Regions from separate parts of the Serratia sp. ID 25-353 genome, predicted to be linked through region 1. Evidence: predicted binding sites of a transcription regulator. Region 1 holds the regulator's gene; each other region holds the start of a gene.

Region 1 (4,214 bases):
TCACCTTAAGGAATATCGCTCCCATTCATTCGCCAGCCACATGATTCATTCTAGTTAAATATGGAAATAAAAAAGCCAAATATCAGAATAAAAAACCATTAAGAAACAAAATAAAAACAAAAAACGCTAATAAACAACAAGCTAACGCAAAAATGCCAGGGTTGAAAACATGTAAGCAAAAGTGAACAAAAACATAAATAAAATTAATAAATAACCCAGCACAGCGTCCGTTCTAGCGAGCGGTAAACCAGCTGCCGCGCACCTGATGACGATGCCAAATCCAGCCCAACGCCAGGCCGCGCAGCGCCAGAAACACCGCCAGCGCCAGCCAAAGCCCGTGGTTGCCAAACAGCGGTATGCTAAACAGCGCCAGGCCGTATCCCACCGCGGCCACCGCCATGCTGTTGCGCATCTCGGCGCCGCGCGTGGCGCCGATAAACATGCCGTCCAGCAAATAGCACCATACCCCGACCAGCGGCAGAATGACCTGCCACGGTAAATAGTGGGCGGCCAACGCACGCAGCTCCGGCAAGGAGGTCAACGCCGCCACGATCTGCTGGCCGGTAACGGCATACGCCAGGCCAAAGGCCAACGCGACCAGCCCCGCCTGTCTGCAGGCCGCATGCCACACCTTGCGCAGTTGGCTGTCGTCCCGGGCACCGTAGGCGTGGCCCGAATGGGCCTCCACCGCATAAGCGAAGCCGTCGAGCGCATAGGCGGTGAACGTCAGCAGATTCATCAATACCGCATTGACCGCCACCACCTCGCTTCCCAGGCGAGCGCCGAAAATGGTCAGCGACGCAAAGCACAGTTGCAGCAACAGTGAACGCAGCATGATGTCGCGGTTGAGCGCCAGTAGCCGACGCAGATCGCCACGCCAGGCCTGGCGCAGCATCGGCAGGGTAATACCGCGCAGGCGCATCACCCGCCACGCCAGCCACAGGCCGAGCAGCAGCGTGGCGTATTCGGCGATGGCGGTTGCCGCCGCTGCCCCCCGCACGTTCCAGCCCAGGCCCATCACCAGCCAGATATCCAGCACGATGTTCAGCAGGTTGCCGACGATCAGCAGGATCACCGGCGCGCGCACATACTGCACGCCGAGCAGCCAACCCAACAGCACCAGATTAGCCAGCGCCGCCGGGGCGCTCAGCCAGCGGATTTCAAGAAAACGCCGCGCCTGTTCCAGCACCTCGCCATTGCCACCGACGATCTGCAGCGCCAGTTCGATCAGCGGATACCGCAGCAGGACGATCGCCACCCCGGCCAGCAGCGCCAGCACCAGCGGTTGCATAAAGGCGCGCGCCAGCGCCTGCGGGTTCTGTGCCCCCAGCGCCTGCGCCGCCAGACCGGTGGTGCTCATGCGCAGGAACAACAGCAGCATGAACAGGAAGCTGGTCGCCACCGCGCCGATCGCGACGCCCCCCAGGTAGATCGGGCTGTCGAGGTGGCCGATCACCGCAGTGTCCACCAACCCGAGCAGCGGTACGGTGATATTGGAAAAAATCATCGGCAGGGCCAGGCGCCACAGGGCTTTATCGGTGTCGCTGGTGAAGGCGGAAATCAAGCGCATGATGAGACGTTCCCGTAGCAGTGGCGAAGGGCAAAATCAGAAACAAAAACGCCCCAGAACAGGGGCGATTGATACAAGAGGCGGCACTGAGGGGGCAGCGATTAAATCCAGTCGCCGTTGCGGATCACGCCGACCGCCAGCCCTTCGATAGTGAAATTCTGCTGACGCAGATCGACCACAATCGGTTGGAATTCGTTGTTCTCCGGCAGCAGCTCGACCACGTTGCCGTGTTTTTTCAGGCGCTTGACCGTCACTTCGTCTTCGATGCGCGCCACCACGACCTGGCCGTTGCGCACGTCTTGGGTTTTATGCACCGCCAGCAGATCGCCGTCCAGAATGCCGATGTCGCGCATCGACATGCCGTTCACCCGCAGCAGGAAATCGGCGCTCGGTTTAAACAGGGAAGGATCAACCTGGTAGTGCCCTTCGATGTGCTGCTGCGCCAGCAGCGGCTCGCCGGCGGCGACGCGGCCGATCAGCGGCAGCCCTTCTTCTTCTTCCATCAGCAGGCGGATACCGCGCGAGGCACCGGAGACGATTTCGATCACGCCTTTGCGTGCCAGCGCCTTCAGGTGTTCTTCGGCGGCGTTAGGCGAACGGAACCCCAGACGCATCGCGATCTCGGCACGCGTTGGCGGCATGCCCGTTTGCGAAATATGATCGCGAATCAGATCGTAGACCTCTTGCTGTCTGGTAGTTAGTGCTTTCATTCCGCCCCCTGTTTGTTTATACAGTCTTGCTGTGAGTATATACAGGTAAGCGCGGATTGGGAACCGAAGAATAAATAAAAATCAGTCAGTAGGCGCCTTTCGTCAGCCAAAATGCTGCCATAAGACCGTGCCCCAAACGAACAGCGCCAGCACGATCGCCAGTGACACCGCCGCCGATCCCATGTCCTTGGCCCGGCCGGACAGCTCGTGATGTTCGCTGCCGATCCGATCCACCACCGCCTCGATCGCGCTGTTCAGGATCTCGACGATCATCACCAGCGCTACCGATCCGATCAATAAAATGCGCGCTATCGCACCCACATCCAGCCAGACAGCCAGTATGATAGCCAGAAGGGTGACCACCAGTTCCTGGCGGAACGCCGCTTCGTGTTGCCAGGCGGCGGAAAGCCCTTTATAGGAATAGCCGGCGGCCTTGATGATGCGGGTCAGTCCGGTTGCTTGGTTTGCCATGTTTTCGTGCCTTTCTCAGAGGTCGGTCATAATAAAAAGAGTCTAGAACAGTCCGCGCTGACGGCTCTCGGTTTTCGAACACCACAGATCTGCTACCCAGTTTCTGGTATGCTTGCGGCGCATTGCTAACAAGAGGCTTCACGTTGTTATGTCAGGTTGGCGTAAAATTTATTATAAAATATTGAATTTACCACTTAAATTGTTGGTAAGAAGTAAGGTCATCCCTTCAGATCCGGTTACCGAGCTAGGGTTGGATCCCTCACGGCCGATTCTGTATGTTTTACCTTACAATTCCAAGGCGGATTTGCTGACGCTGCGCACCCAGTGCCTGGCGCAGGATCTGCCCGATCCGCTCAACTCGCTGGAGATCGACGGCACCGTGCTGCCGAGCTACGTGTTCATTCACGACGGCCCGCGCGTGTTCCGCTATTACACCCCGAAAGAAGAGTCGGTAAAGCTGTTCCACGACTATCTGGATCTGCATCGCAGCAATCCGGATCTCGACATTCAGATGCTGCCGGTTTCGGTGATGTTCGGCCGCTCGCCGGGCCGCGAAGGCCACGGCACGCCGCACCTGCGTCTGTTGAATGGCGTGCAGAAATTCTTCGCCGTGCTGTGGCTCGGCCGCGACAGCTTCGTGCGTTTCTCCAACACCGTTTCGCTGCGCCGCATGGCCACCGAGCACGGCACGGATAAAACCATCGCGCAGAAACTGGCGCGCGTGGCGCGCATGCACTTCTCGCGTCAGCGCCTGGCCGCGGTAGGCCCGAGCCTGCCGGCCCGTCAGGATCTGTTCAACAAGCTGTTGGCGTCCAAAGCGATCGAAAAAGCGGTCGAGGACGAGGCCCGCAGCAAGAAGATCTCGCACGAGAAAGCCCAGCAGAACGCCATCGCGCTGATGGAAGAGATCGCCGCCGATTTCTCCTACGAAACCGTGCGCCTGTCCGACCGCGTGCTGAGCTGGACCTGGAACCGGTTGTATCAGGGCATCAACGTCACCAACGCCGAGCGCGTGCGCCAACTGGCGCAGGACGGCCACGAGATCGTCTACGTGCCCTGCCACCGCAGCCACATGGACTATCTGCTGCTGTCCTACGTGTTGTATCACCAGGGCCTGGTGCCGCCACACATCGCCGCCGGCATCAACCTCAACTTCTGGCCGGCCGGCCCGATCTTCCGTCGCCTGGGCGCGTTCTTCATCCGCCGCACCTTCAAGGGCAACAAGCTCTACTCGACGGTGTTCCGCGAATACCTCGGCGAGCTGTTCACCCGCGGTTACTCGGTGGAATACTTCGTGGAAGGCGGCCGTTCCCGCACCGGGCGCCTGCTGGAACCGAAGACCGGCACCCTGTCGATGACCATCCAGGCGATGCTGCGCGGCGGCACCCGTCCGATCACGCTGGTGCCGATCTACATCGGTTACGAGCACGTGATGGAAGTGGGCACCTATGCCAAAGAGCTGC
Region 2 (4,214 bases), 2.3 Mb from region 1:
TCGATCCCGACGCCGAACGCGACGCCGACCTGCCATGGATGGATGTCGCGATGGCCAACAGCGCGTTGGTCGCGTTGCTTAACCAGACCAAAGCCTCGCTGCTGACGCGCCTGAAAGGCGATCGCGGCCAGCGCGGCACCCGCCGCACCTTGCACTACTATTTTGTCGCGCAGGATATCCACGAACGCGCCAGCTCTTCCCACGTTCAGTATCACGCGCTCAGCCGACAATTCCGTCACAGCGATATTTTATTCCGCTTCCAGCGTTTGCTGAGCATGCAGGCGCGCGCCTGCCGCCAACTGGCACAATCGATCCTGCTGCGGCAAAAATACCAGCACAATCCGCGTTTTGAGCCGGCCTTCAGCCGCATTCAGGAAGCCTTGGCACGCATCGCCGAAACCCAGGGCAATTCAGAGCAAACCAAGGCGCTGGCGCACCTGCTGAAAAACCTGCATGCGATCGATGCGCAGCTGGCCAATATCGAGTCAGAGCAGACGCTGGCCAGCGGGCAGGCAGAAGAGAACAGCCTGGCCGACGATCGCTTAACCGGCTGGAGCGATATCCGGCTGCGTATCAGCCGCCATTTGACGCCGCAGTCGGCCCTGTTCCGCCACGCGATCCGCATGTCGGCGGTGCTGTGCGTGGGTTACGCCTTCATCCAGTTCACCGGCATGCAGCACGGTTACTGGATCCTGTTGACCAGCCTGTTCGTCTGTCAACCGAACTACAACGCTACCCGCCGGCGCCTGGCGCTGCGCATCATCGGCACCCTGGCCGGTATCCTGATCGGCCTGCCAATCCTCTATTTCGTGCCTTCACTGGAAGGGCAACTGGTGTTGATCGTCATCACCGGTGTCCTGTTCTTCGCTTTTCGCACCGTACAGTATGCCCATGCAACGATGTTCATCACGCTGCTTGTGTTGCTGTGCTTTAACCTGTTGGGTGAGGGATTCGAAGTGGCTGCACCACGCGTTTACGATACCTTGTTGGGTTGCGCCATCGCCTGGGCGGCGGTCAGCTTTATCTGGCCAGACTGGAAGTTCCGCCAACTGCCGGCGGTGGTGGATAAAACGCTGAATGCCAACTGCCGTTATCTGGACGCCATTCTGGTGCAATACCACCAGGGTAAGGATAACGGCCTCGCCTACCGCATTGCGCGGCGAGATGCCCACAACAGCGATGCCGAACTGGCTTCGGTCATCTCCAACATGTCCGCCGATCCCAAGGCCGACAAGGAATTACAGGAAGCCGCCTTCCGCCTGCTCTGCCTAAACCACACTCTCCTGAGTTATATCTCGGCGTTAGGGGCACACCGCGAGCGGCTGAATACCCCTGCCACACTCGATCTGCTCAATGATGCCGTGTGTTACGTGGACGGCGCCTTGCATCAGGAAGAACGGAACAGCCAGCGCATTGCGAAAGCGCTGGAACAGCTGGCGGAGCGCATTCGCAGAGCCGTTCCGGAACCTGAAAGCAAAGAACAGTTGGTCTTGCAGCAGGTGGGATTAATGCTCGAACTGCTGCCGGAGCTCACCGAACTCCACACTCAAATCAATAAGGCAACCTAATTATTCAGGGCCCACTCAATGGGCCCTGAACCACTGGCTCATGCCCATGGCGGCGCATCGCCATCGTATGATCGAACCAGCGCACCAGTTCGTTGCGCAATTCGGTCGGCAATGCCGCCTGATGATAACCGGCTATCGCGCCGCCCAGTGACAGCAGCACGCGCAGACCCAGATTGGTCTGCTGTTGCAGCAGGCGGAGATAGCTGCGTTTAGCGCCATGCAGCCGCAGGTCATAGGCGTTGCGGATCCCCGCTCGCCACAGCAAGCGTTCCATGTTGACATCTATGTTCGGCAACGCCTTCAATCTGCCGTGATCGCCGGCCTTGACCTGCTGCTCTCGGCGCGCTTCCCTGATGGCCTGCCAGGCCAGCCCCACCAACTCGTTGCGTTCCCGCCACAGCGACTCGTCAACCCAGTAATAACGCAAGGTGATGGGCGCTCCGCGCTTGGAATAGACCATATTGACCATCCCTCTGGCGCGAAAGGCCGGTTCCATGCTCGCCGTAGCTCGCAAGTACAATTCACCTTCCGCTACCACTGCAAACATGACCCCCTCGGCCAGCAGCCCATAGCCGCCAAACTGTGACCGCGTGGTGATGGCGCCCAGCGCCGCGAAGCAATTTTTAGCCTGCGCGATCCTCCGCGTCGACATCCTTTTCATAGCATTTCTCCTTTTTAGGTTCCGGTCGTATTATTTCTCTTATCAATGAAAAGAGTAACGTGAACAACTAATTAGGAAAATACGCACTATCTGCCCACATGCCAATCACAAAAAACACCGGTACAAAAAATGATCGCAATTATGCGAGCCGCTACGAAAATTTGGGTTGATCTTATCCGAAATCAGGGATACTGTATAAACATACAGTAACACGACGGGCGGGAACTTTATGCGTACTCAATCACTCTACCAACCTCATTTTAGCCATGGCTCTTTTACCGCAAACAGCGTTGCGAAGAATACGAATGTCGGCAAAGAGAATGGCTTGATCAGTGAACTTGTTTACAACGAGCGCCAGCCCGCAGTGGCTCAACTGCTGTTGCCCCTGCTGCAGCAACTGGGCAAGCAGTCTCGCTGGCTGCTGTGGCTGACACCGCAGCAAAAGTTAAGCAAGCAATGGCTACAGCAGTCCGGCCTGCCGGTGGATAAAATGGTGCAGTTGAGCCAAATCAGCCCGGTGAATACGGTTGAGGCAATGGAAAAAGCGCTGCAAACGGGGAACTATAGCGTGGTTCTCGGCTGGTTGCCCGAACTAACGGAGGAGGATCGTCTAAAATTAAGACGTGCGGCAGAATTGGGTAATGCCTACGGGTTTATCATGCGTCCTCAACGTGACATTGACCCGACTCACGGACAGTGTTCCACCCTAAAAATTCACTCTTCTTTGTATCATTAAGTAAATTTAGGATTTTTCCCATCATTTTCGCACTCGATAAGCGGAACCTTTGCGGGGGAAGGCAAAAAGCGAGTCCGGCTGCGGTTTGGCAAGCAAAAACGCCCAATGAACCGCCGATTTTTTAAGCTAAGAATGTTAGCAAATATGTACGATTCCGCGTTTTTTTTTAGAGCCTTATCACATCACACTTGTAACTTTCGCGCCACGTTGTAGACTTTACATCGCCAAGGTTGCTCTATAACGTCAGAAAAACTGGCGAGTAACAAACGAGGGCTTAAACCTTGGCGAAGGAATTTAACCAAGGGCTTAAACAGCTTTAAAGCTCATTGCCTATTTGGATGATAACGAGGCGCAAAATGAAAAAGACAGCTATCGCATTAGCAGTGGCACTGGCAGGTTTCGCTACCGTAGCGCAAGCCGCTCCAAAAGATAACACTTGGTACACCGGTGCTAAACTGGGCTGGTCCCAGTACCACGACACTGGTTTCTACGGTAACGGTTACCAGAACGGTATCGGCAACGGCCCAACCCACAAAGATCAGCTGGGTGCTGGCGCGTTCTTGGGCTACCAGGCAAACCAATACCTGGGCTTCGAACTGGGCTATGATTGGCTCGGCCGCATGCCTTACAAAGGCAGCGTGAACAACGGTGCTTTCAAAGCGCAGGGCGTTCAACTGGCCGCTAAACTGAGCTACCCAATTGCTGACGATCTGGACATCTACACTCGTCTGGGTGGTATGGTATGGCGTGCAGACTCCAAAGCTAACTACGGCAACGGCACTCGCCTGAGCGACCACGACACCGGCGTTTCTCCGCTGGCTGCTGTTGGTGTTGAATACGCACTGACCAAAAACTGGGCTACCCGCCTGGATTACCAGTTCGTAAGCAACATCGGTGACGCAGGTACCGTTGGCGCACGTCCAGACAACACCATGCTGAGCCTGGGCGTTTCTTACCGCTTCGGTCAGGATGACGTAGTTGCACCAGCACCAGCTCCGGCTCCGGCTCCAGTTGTTGAAACCAAGCGTTTCACTCTGAAGTCTGACGTGCTGTTCAACTTCAACAAGTCTACTCTGAAAGCAGAAGGCCAGCAGGCTCTGGATCAGCTGTACACCCAGCTGAGCTCCATGGATCCTAAAGACGGTTCTGTAGTGGTTCTGGGTTACACCGACGCCGTTGGTTCTGACCAGTACAACCAGAAACTGTCCGAACAGCGTGCACAGAGCGTTGTTGACTACCTGGTCTCCAA
Region 3 (4,214 bases), 2.2 Mb from region 1:
ATCGACCGGGCTGGCGGCAGGCGCCTGCGGGGCAGTCTCTTGCTGACCATAACGCGCCTGCTGCTGCTCGGCGAACGCCTGGCGCAGCGCAGCCTCTTGCCGCGCCTCTTCATCGTCTTGTTGGATTTCACCGTAACGTTGGTTCTGTTGTTCGGCGAACGCCTTGCTCAGCTCGGCTTCCTGCTGAGCATTTTCATCATCCTGCTCCGGCTCGTAGCTTTCGCCATAGCGCTGGCTTTGCTGCGTGGCGAACGCCTGGCGCAGCGCGGCTTCTTGCTGCGCCTCTTCTTCCTGCGGATTCACCGCCGTCGGCTGTTGAGGCTCCGCCTGGCGCTGTTCCTGCTCGGCCGCACGCTGCGAAGGCAGCTTGATGCCGTATGAGGCCAGCTCACGACGGGTCGGAATACGTACCGGATTCGGCCGCGGCAGCTCAGGGCCGATGCCCTGTTTAACCTGCGAATTGCTGTCGCTGGTCGCCGTGAAGGCCGGCATAAAGGTCGCCGCCGCGGTACCTGCAGCAGCAGCGGCTGCCGTATCCAGCTGTGGCTTGGCACCGGTAGCGCTGAAACCGTCCGAACCACCGATGTCGACGCTATCGCGCTGCGCGGCGGTAAAATCAAAGGGAGAACGCGCCGGCGGCTGCGGTGCAGCCGGCTCTTGCCAATTGCCCAGGCGCGGCTCATCGTCATCCTGATAAGGATCGACAGGGCGCGTCGCCTTAGGTACAGGCGTTTCTTCCGGGATCTCGAAGGAATACAGCGGCGGCGTGGCGTCTTGCGCCGGGGCGCTCACCGGGTGCTGATTGACCGAGGCCGGCGCGGCCGGCGCCACCGTTACCGACGGCGCCTGTGTGGCGATCGGTGCGGCAACGGGCTCGTGGATCTCTGCCTTTACCGCTGGTGCAGGCGAAGCCGCCGGCGTGATTGGCGCGGCGTCGGTTTCAACCTCACCATCGTCGGCACGCAGGCCGCTGAGCAACGGATCGGCGGCGTCTTCCGCCGCCTCTTTGGCGCTTTCGGTGACCGAAGGCGCGGAGAACAGCACGTCGTCATCGGCAACCGCGGCGCCGGCGGCGGTCGCGGCAACCGCGGCTGCGGCGCCCTTCCCTGCCTGCTCAGGCTCGTCGTCAACGTAACGCTCGTCATCCTCGAAATAGCGCTCTTCGCGGCGTGAGCGGTTGGTCATCACTGTCGCGACGCCCAGCACCGCCCCGCCTATCTTCTCGGCGATGACCAGCCAGGACCAGCCGGTAAACAGCGTCAACCCCGCCGCCCACACGCACAGCAGCGCCAGCGTGGCGCCGATGCCGTTGAACCACGGCAACATGGCGTTGCTCAGCAGGCTGCCGATCACGCCGCCGGAAGCGAAGTAATAGAGATCGTCAACGTTCAGCGCCGCCAGCCCGCAGGAGGTGAGCACTAACGCCAGGGTGCCGATCAGGCGCAGGGAGAGCGCGAAATAGTCGATGTAGTCTCTGTTGCCGCGCTGGCGATAGGCCGCCCAGCACAGGATCAGCATGATCGGTGGTATCGCGTAAGCGAGCACCCCGAAGGTGAAGAACAGCGTGTCGGCCAACCAGGCCCCGACACCGCCGCCCAAATTGTGAATCGGCTCATGCCACGCGGTCTGCGACCAGCTTGGGTCAGACGGGTTGAAACTGACCAGCGCAGCCATGAGGTAAACGGCAAAAATCGCTACCACGATAAGCACAGCCTCCAGCAAACGCCGGCCACTGCTGAGTCTTTTCAGGGTAACTTCTTTATCTTCTGTATATTCCTGGCTCAAGAAAGGCTCTCCAGGTTCCTGTTAGCTGACATAGCAACAGCGCCGAGAAGCTTCCCCGGCGCCGAAACTGTATGAATAAACAGGAGTGTAACCAATTTAATCAGGTTTTGCACCTGCACCTTACCGTGTTTTGATAACCAGACGGTTACTCTGTTTCACTTCTTCCATCACTACATAGGTACGGGTGTCGTTGACCCCCGGCAAACGCAGCAAGGTTTCGCCCAGCAATTTGCGGTAAGCCGACATGTCCGGTACGCGGGTTTTCAACAGGTAGTCGAAATCACCGGAAACCAGATGACACTCCTGAATCTCTTCAAGCTTCTGCACTGCCGAGTTGAATTGCTCAAACACATCCGGCGCGCCGCGGTTCAGCGTGATTTCCACGAAAACCAACAGGGACGCATCCAGATAATGCGGGTTAAGCAATGCGGTATAGCCATGAATGAAACCCTGGCGCTCGAGACGGCGCACGCGTTCTAAACATGGTGTCGGGGATAACCCCACGCGCTTCGAAAGCTCGACGTTCGAAATACGCCCATCCTTCTGCAGCTCATTCAGGATGTTGCGGTCGATACGGTCAAGATCTTTACCCGGGCGTTTCTTGTTGTCTGCCATTATTATTGTCTCTCTTATTTTCTTCCGTGCACTTGCCACACCCTAGCCAACGTCAATGTGTAAGGGTTCGTTCCAAGCGAAGACCCGATGCCTGTCATATGCTTCTTCACTACCATCATTCCACGCCGCACAGCCTGTCTGTCCAACCCCGCGCGACGCCGGTAACGACGTTTAGGTCGAGAAAAAATCAGCAAACGCTTGCGCGCCCTGCTCCGCAAACCCACCGCGCATTGCCGCCTCGCGGCGCAAATACGTACGATTTGCTGGTGTTACGGGGATAATTTCTTCTTCCTATGATGTTTTCGCAAATGCGCAGCGGATTGTCAAAGTAAAAGAAGCAAAATCAGAACAACGTACCGTCACGAAAAGTCTGCATCCCATTTTTGGTTATGAATCGCTGGTTGGTAAACCCCAGCCAGGAGCGGCTCAAGTCGCAGAATGCGCCGTTTTTGCGCGGTTGGTGATTCAGTGGCCGAATGCGGCTTTGATAAGGTAAATTTCTGCGTTTGGCGTGCGATTTGCCAACAGCGGGTGCATTAATAGGCGACAACTATCATACAAATCGTTAACAACGTCGCCCGGCGCTTTTTTTACTGCGCCATTTTCCCTACAATCGGTTCCATTGTCCGCCATTGTGGAATAAAGAGGTTATTCATGGGCACGGCTAAACATAGCAAATTACTGATTCTGGGCTCCGGCCCGGCCGGTTACACCGCCGCCGTTTACGCGGCGCGCGCCAACCTGAGCCCGGTGCTGATCACCGGTATGGAACAAGGCGGCCAGCTGACCACCACCACCGAAGTGGAAAACTGGCCGGGCGACGCCGAAGGCCTGACCGGCCCGGCGCTGATGGAGCGCATGCGCGAGCATGCGGAGAAGTTCCAGACTGAAATCGTCTTCGATCACATCAACAGCGTCGATCTGCAGCAGCGTCCGTTCCGCCTGTTCGGCGACAGCGGTGAATACAGCTGCGACGCGCTGATCATCGCGACCGGCGCCTCCGCCCGCTACCTTGGCCTGCCTTCCGAAGACGCGTTCAAGGGCAAAGGCGTTTCCGCCTGTGCGACCTGCGACGGTTTCTTCTACCGCAACCAGAAAGTCGCAGTGGTCGGCGGCGGCAACACCGCCGTTGAAGAAGCGCTGTACCTGTCCAACATCGCCGCCGAAGTTCACCTGATCCACCGCCGCGACAGCTTCCGCTCGGAGAAGATCCTGATCGACCGGCTGATGGAAAAAGTGAAAAGCGGCAACATCGTGCTGCACACCGACCATACGCTGGACGAAGTGCTGGGCGATGAAATGGGCGTGACCGGCGTGCGTATCCGCAGCACCAAAGCGGAAAACGAAACCCGTGAACTGGAGCTGGCCGGCGTGTTCATCGCTATCGGCCACAGCCCGAACACCGGCATCTTCGGCGGCCAGCTGGAGCTGGAAAACGGCTACATCAAGGTGCAGTCCGGCATTCACGGCAATGCGACCCAAACCACTATCCCCGGCGTCTTCGCCGCAGGCGACGTGATGGATCACATTTACCGCCAGGCGATCACCTCCGCCGGCACCGGCTGTATGGCGGCGCTGGACGCAGAGCGTTACCTGGACGGCATCGCCGGCGCAGAAGTCTGCTAAGGCTTTCTCACCACCAGCAAAAAGCGGCTCTCGGGCCGCTTTTTTTGTCTTCGCTCCTCAAGAGGATGCACGCCGATGCATAATCTTCTTCACTGGCGCCTGCTGGTTGCCGTCGCCGACAGCGGCACCATCACTCAGGCTGCGGCGCTCTGCGGTATGACGCAGTCTGCCGCCAGCCAGGCCATCGC
Region 4 (4,214 bases), 2.5 Mb from region 1:
CGGTTCGACCGAAATCAGCAAGGCGACCAGCGTCACCGGCAGGCCCATCGCCGGCAGCACGATCAGCGCGGCGAAAGTGGCGCCGCCGCCCACGCCCGCCACGCCGGCGGAGCTGATGGTGACGATGCCGACCAGGGTGGCGATCCACACCGGATCCAGCGGGTTGATGCCGACGGTCGGCGCAACCATCACCGCCAGCATCGCCGGGTAGAGGCCCGCACAGCCGTTCTGGCCGATGGTGGCGCCGAACGACGCCGAGAAGCTGGCGATGGATTCCGGCACGCCCAGGCGGCGGGTCTGCGCTTCCACGTTTAATGGAATGCTGGCGGCGCTCGAGCGGCTGGTGAAGGCGAAGGTGATCACCGGCCACACCTTGCGGAAGAACTTCATCGGGTTAACGCCGGTGAAGGCCAGCAGCACAGCGTGCACCACGAACATGATGGCCAGACCGATGTATGAGGCCACCACGAAGCTGCCGAGTTTGACGATGTCGTGAATGTTGGAACCGGCGACCACTTTGGTCATCAGCGCCAGCACGCCGTACGGCGTCAGTTTCATGACCAGGCGCACCAGCTTCATCACCCAGGCCTGCAGGGTGTCGATAGCCACCAGCACGCGCTCGCCTTTCGGCTTGTCGTCTTTCAGCAGCTGCAGCGACGCCACGCCGAGGAAGGTGGCGAAAATCACCACGCTAATGATAGACGTCGGGCTGGCCCCGGTCAGATCGGCGAACGGGTTTTTCGGAATGAACGACAGCACCATCTGCGGCACGGTCAGGTCGGCCAGTTTACCCACGTAGTTGGTCTGGATCGCCGTCAGGCGCGCGCTTTCCTGCGCGCCCTGCACCAGGCCTTCGGCGGTCAGGCCGAACAGGTTGGTGACCAGCACGCCCACCAGCGCCGAGATCAGCGTGGTGAACAGCAGCGTACCGATAGTCAGGACGCTGATTTTGCCCAGAGAAGAGGCGTTGTGCAGCTTGGCCACCGCGCTCAGGATCGAGGCGAACACCAGCGGCATGACGATCATTTGCAGCAGTTGCACATAGCCGTTGCCGACGATGTTGAACCAGCTGATGGATTCTTTCAGTACCGGGTTGTCGGCGCCGTACACCAGCTGCAGGCCCAGGCCGAACACCACGCCGACCACCAGGCCGACCAGCACTTTTTTCGCCAGGCTCCATTGCTTGTGGCGGGTTTGCGCCAACAGCAACAGGAGCGCGACAAACACCAGCACGTTAATCACGAGCGGAAGATTCATCCCCAATGTCTCCAATAATCTTTCTTATAAAAACGACTACGCATCACGTATGTCGCGATGTAAATATCGTAACAGTTTGCCGAGTGGCCTACTTATATCCAAATGGAATTTGATATAGCTTTTTGTGTGTTTTTGTTCGTTTTATATACATGGAGGTGATGGGTTGAGCGGGTTTTTGTGATCAGAGTCTGATATTTCTGATTTGCTCGACATAGGATTGCACCGGCAGGGTGAAATCACCTTGCCAACAGATGGCAAACGCCACCAGGCACAGACACAGCACGCGCTCGAGCTGATTGCCTTTTTGCGAGTTGAGCAGCGGCAGGCGAAAACGCCAGCGGCATGGCCACAGCAGCGGAACGCCGGCGGGAGTGAGCATATCGGCCAGCAGATGGCTGAAGTAACCGATGATCATGGCGTGCAGCGCGTCGGCCGGGATCGGCCAGCTGCGCGGCACGTCCAGCTGGAACAGCGCCATGCCGCCGGCGATCGCCAGCAGGCTGTGGGTGAAACCGCGGTGGCCGAAGGCGCGGGCGATGGGCAGGGCAATCCAGCGCAGACGCTGACCCAACACCGATTTGGGGTGATCGATATCCGGCAGCAGTGAGGTCAGCAGCGCGGCGGGTATGATGTGCCACCAGTCGCCGGTAGCCAGCTCTGGCGTCACTTCCGCCTTCTTGGCGAAGATCGCGCAAGCGACAGAGAATATAAGGTGTCCTTCCGCGGTCATGCTGTTGCGATTCCGGCTGGTAAACTGTTAATTTATCCAGTATATGGGAAAATTCCCAGTAGTGGAAGCAGTTACCCTGTAACCAATTGTTTATTTTCCCCGGTTTTACAACGGCTTGTTACGGCAATGCGTAACAAATCATCGATTTCGACGGGTGAGAATAAAAAGCGGGCGATAGGCGGTGCAGAACGGAGAGAAACGAAGGCGGTTTTCAGTGTGCGGCGGCGGGAGGAAGCGGCGGCCGCGAAGAGCGCTGCGTGGCAGTGACAACGCTACGCGGGCCGTCGCTTTCTCTGCCGCCCAGCATAATAACAACAGCATGCCAATTCAATAATAATGAAACGCTGTTTCGTTTGTTTTGCAGCGCGGATCCCTTTTATGCCGTAGAGCCGTAAAGCCAGGGCGCCGGTGGCCGACGCCGCAGGTCAGGCAAAATGGGCGGGGGTGAGCTGTTCCAGGGTCTCCAACTGGTGGTCCGCCAACGCCCAGCGCGGATCGTGGCGGTATTCGGCGGCCGGGATCACGATGGAACGCATGCGCGCGGCCTTGGTGGCGATCATGCCGTTAAAGGAGTCTTCCAGCGTGATGCAGCGCAGCGGATCGCTGCCCAGCCGTTCGGCGGCGATCAGGTAGACCTCCGGGTGCGGTTTGCTGTACGGCAGGTATTCGGCGGAAACCAGCTGATCGAAGTAGCCCTCAAGATCGAACATCTTCAGCACCTGCTGTTGCATGTGCAGCGGCGAGGCGGAGGCGAGGCCGATATTCAGCCCCTGCTCGCGGCATAGCTCCAGCGCCTGGCGGACGCCCGGCAGCAGCGGGCGTGTCTCGTGCACCAGCTCGATGGCGCGCTCGATAATCCGCGCCGACACCTCATCGAGCGAAACCCCTTGCCATGGCATCGCCTGGTACCACATCTTCACCACCAGATCGATGCGCAGCCCCAGGGTGTCCGGCAGTTTGTGGCGATCGGACAGATCCAGACCCAACGCGCCGAAGATATCCAGCTCGGCCTGCAGCCACAGCGGTTCCGAATCGATCAACAAGCCGTCCATATCAAAAATTGCGGTTTCAATGCGTTGCGAATAAGCCATTAACGGTTAACTCCTGCCGGCGCGGGTGAATGTGCCCGATACTCTATCATCGCCGGTGGCGAGACTAAAATCTTTGCCTGCGCGTTTGGCTTTTGCCAAAGCGAAGGATATTCCACATCTCGCGCAACTTTAGCCACCAGCGTTGGTGTTGACGCTCGGTGACCTGTTGCAACATGCGCGCATAGTCCAGTACCAACCCCGGCGTCCAGGTCATGCTTTCGCCACGGCTGCGCAGTACCGCCAGCATCCACAGGTTGGGATCCAGCACCAGTAACAGAAAACGGCGCCACAGATGTTTATCGCCCAGCACGCCCTCCAGCGCACTGTCGAGCGCGCCGATGACCGTGGTGGAACAGTTGCGCCGGGTCAGGTTGTAAGTTGCGTCCTGCCGATACCGCAACCAGAATGCGCGCAGCGCCACCGGGTTATAGCGATAGAACTGAATTTTCTTGTCCGGGGGGCACCAGGCGGCGATCTCGCCCGACAGGTCGGGCAGGAAACGTCCGTCGACGTTGTTCTGTTCGCCGGCATGCAACAACTGGCGGAAATCCTGAACGGAATGGCTGATGTCGTTGAGGGGGTAGTGACTGATATACACATCCGGCGCAAGCGCCAGGGCGGCATGACCGGTGGAGATATTGCCACCGTCGTCGACCGCCGCGATGTATCGGTCGACGATGTAACGCCGACGCGGATCTTTAGCCGCACCAATCGGTGTCCAGACATACACCGTGAGCGGCGCAGCCTCATCCGCCGGGTGCGGAGGCTGCCGGGTTGGGTGCTGATTCAGAGAAAAGCTTGTCAGTCTCCGGGCGATACGCAATAAAGCCCAGCCGGAAAGCACCATCATTACACCGAGGCAAAAGGGCACCGTCATCCGATGCGGCGCCGGCCAGCCGACAAAAATCATCAACGAAAGCAGGATCTCGCCGCCGCCCGCCAGCGCCACGGTTTTCCATCGGCTGTGTTGAATCACCGTAGAGGAGGCGATGCGCACGGCGCCGTCGAGCAGCAGCGCGCTGCCAAACACCACGGTGGCGACGATGTTATCGTCTGCGGGCACGTCCAACATTAAAAAGGCCATAAACACGAAGCCCAGCCCCTTAAGCAGCACCGGCCGGCTGGCCGAAGAGCCG

What was found. The regulator LexA, encoded in region 1, represses DNA repair genes until DNA is damaged. The targets are predictions, from matches to a motif close to TNCTGTATGTACATACAGNA.
Region 2: the regulator LexA is predicted to act here: its motif matches at 2,419-2,438, upstream of sulA (SOS-induced cell division inhibitor SulA).
Region 3: the regulator LexA is predicted to act here: its motif matches at 1,851-1,870, upstream of ACYF6X_RS11740 (DNA translocase FtsK 4TM domain-containing protein).
Region 4: the regulator LexA is predicted to act here: its motif matches at 2,010-2,029, upstream of ACYF6X_RS09725 (metal-dependent hydrolase).

The regions. Positions count from the first base shown of each region.
Region 1 covers NZ_CM139236.1:4,609,182-4,613,395, forward strand. Annotated here, with positions in the region: gene dinF (MATE family efflux transporter DinF) at 233-1,570, opposite strand; gene lexA (transcriptional repressor LexA) at 1,672-2,280, opposite strand; gene ACYF6X_RS22125 (diacylglycerol kinase) at 2,383-2,751, opposite strand; gene plsB (glycerol-3-phosphate 1-O-acyltransferase PlsB) at 2,900-4,214, shown strand, end outside.
Region 2 covers NZ_CM139236.1:2,358,329-2,362,542, forward strand. Annotated here, with positions in the region: gene yccS (YccS family putative transporter) at 1-1,568, shown strand, start outside; gene ACYF6X_RS11430 (TfoX/Sxy family DNA transformation protein) at 1,573-2,229, opposite strand; gene sulA (SOS-induced cell division inhibitor SulA) at 2,459-2,965, shown strand; gene ompA (porin OmpA) at 3,322-4,214, shown strand, end outside.
Region 3 covers NZ_CM139236.1:2,438,285-2,442,498, forward strand. Annotated here, with positions in the region: gene ACYF6X_RS11740 (DNA translocase FtsK 4TM domain-containing protein) at 1-1,785, opposite strand, end outside; gene lrp (leucine-responsive transcriptional regulator Lrp) at 1,906-2,400, opposite strand; gene trxB (thioredoxin-disulfide reductase) at 3,055-4,026, shown strand; gene ACYF6X_RS11755 (LysR family transcriptional regulator) at 4,102-4,214, shown strand, end outside.
Region 4 covers NZ_CM139236.1:2,036,329-2,040,542, reverse strand. Annotated here, with positions in the region: gene ACYF6X_RS09730 (L-cystine transporter) at 1-1,257, opposite strand, end outside; gene ACYF6X_RS09725 (metal-dependent hydrolase) at 1,439-1,987, opposite strand; gene hxpB (hexitol phosphatase HxpB) at 2,413-3,078, opposite strand; gene ACYF6X_RS09715 (HdeD family acid-resistance protein) at 3,143-4,214, opposite strand, start outside.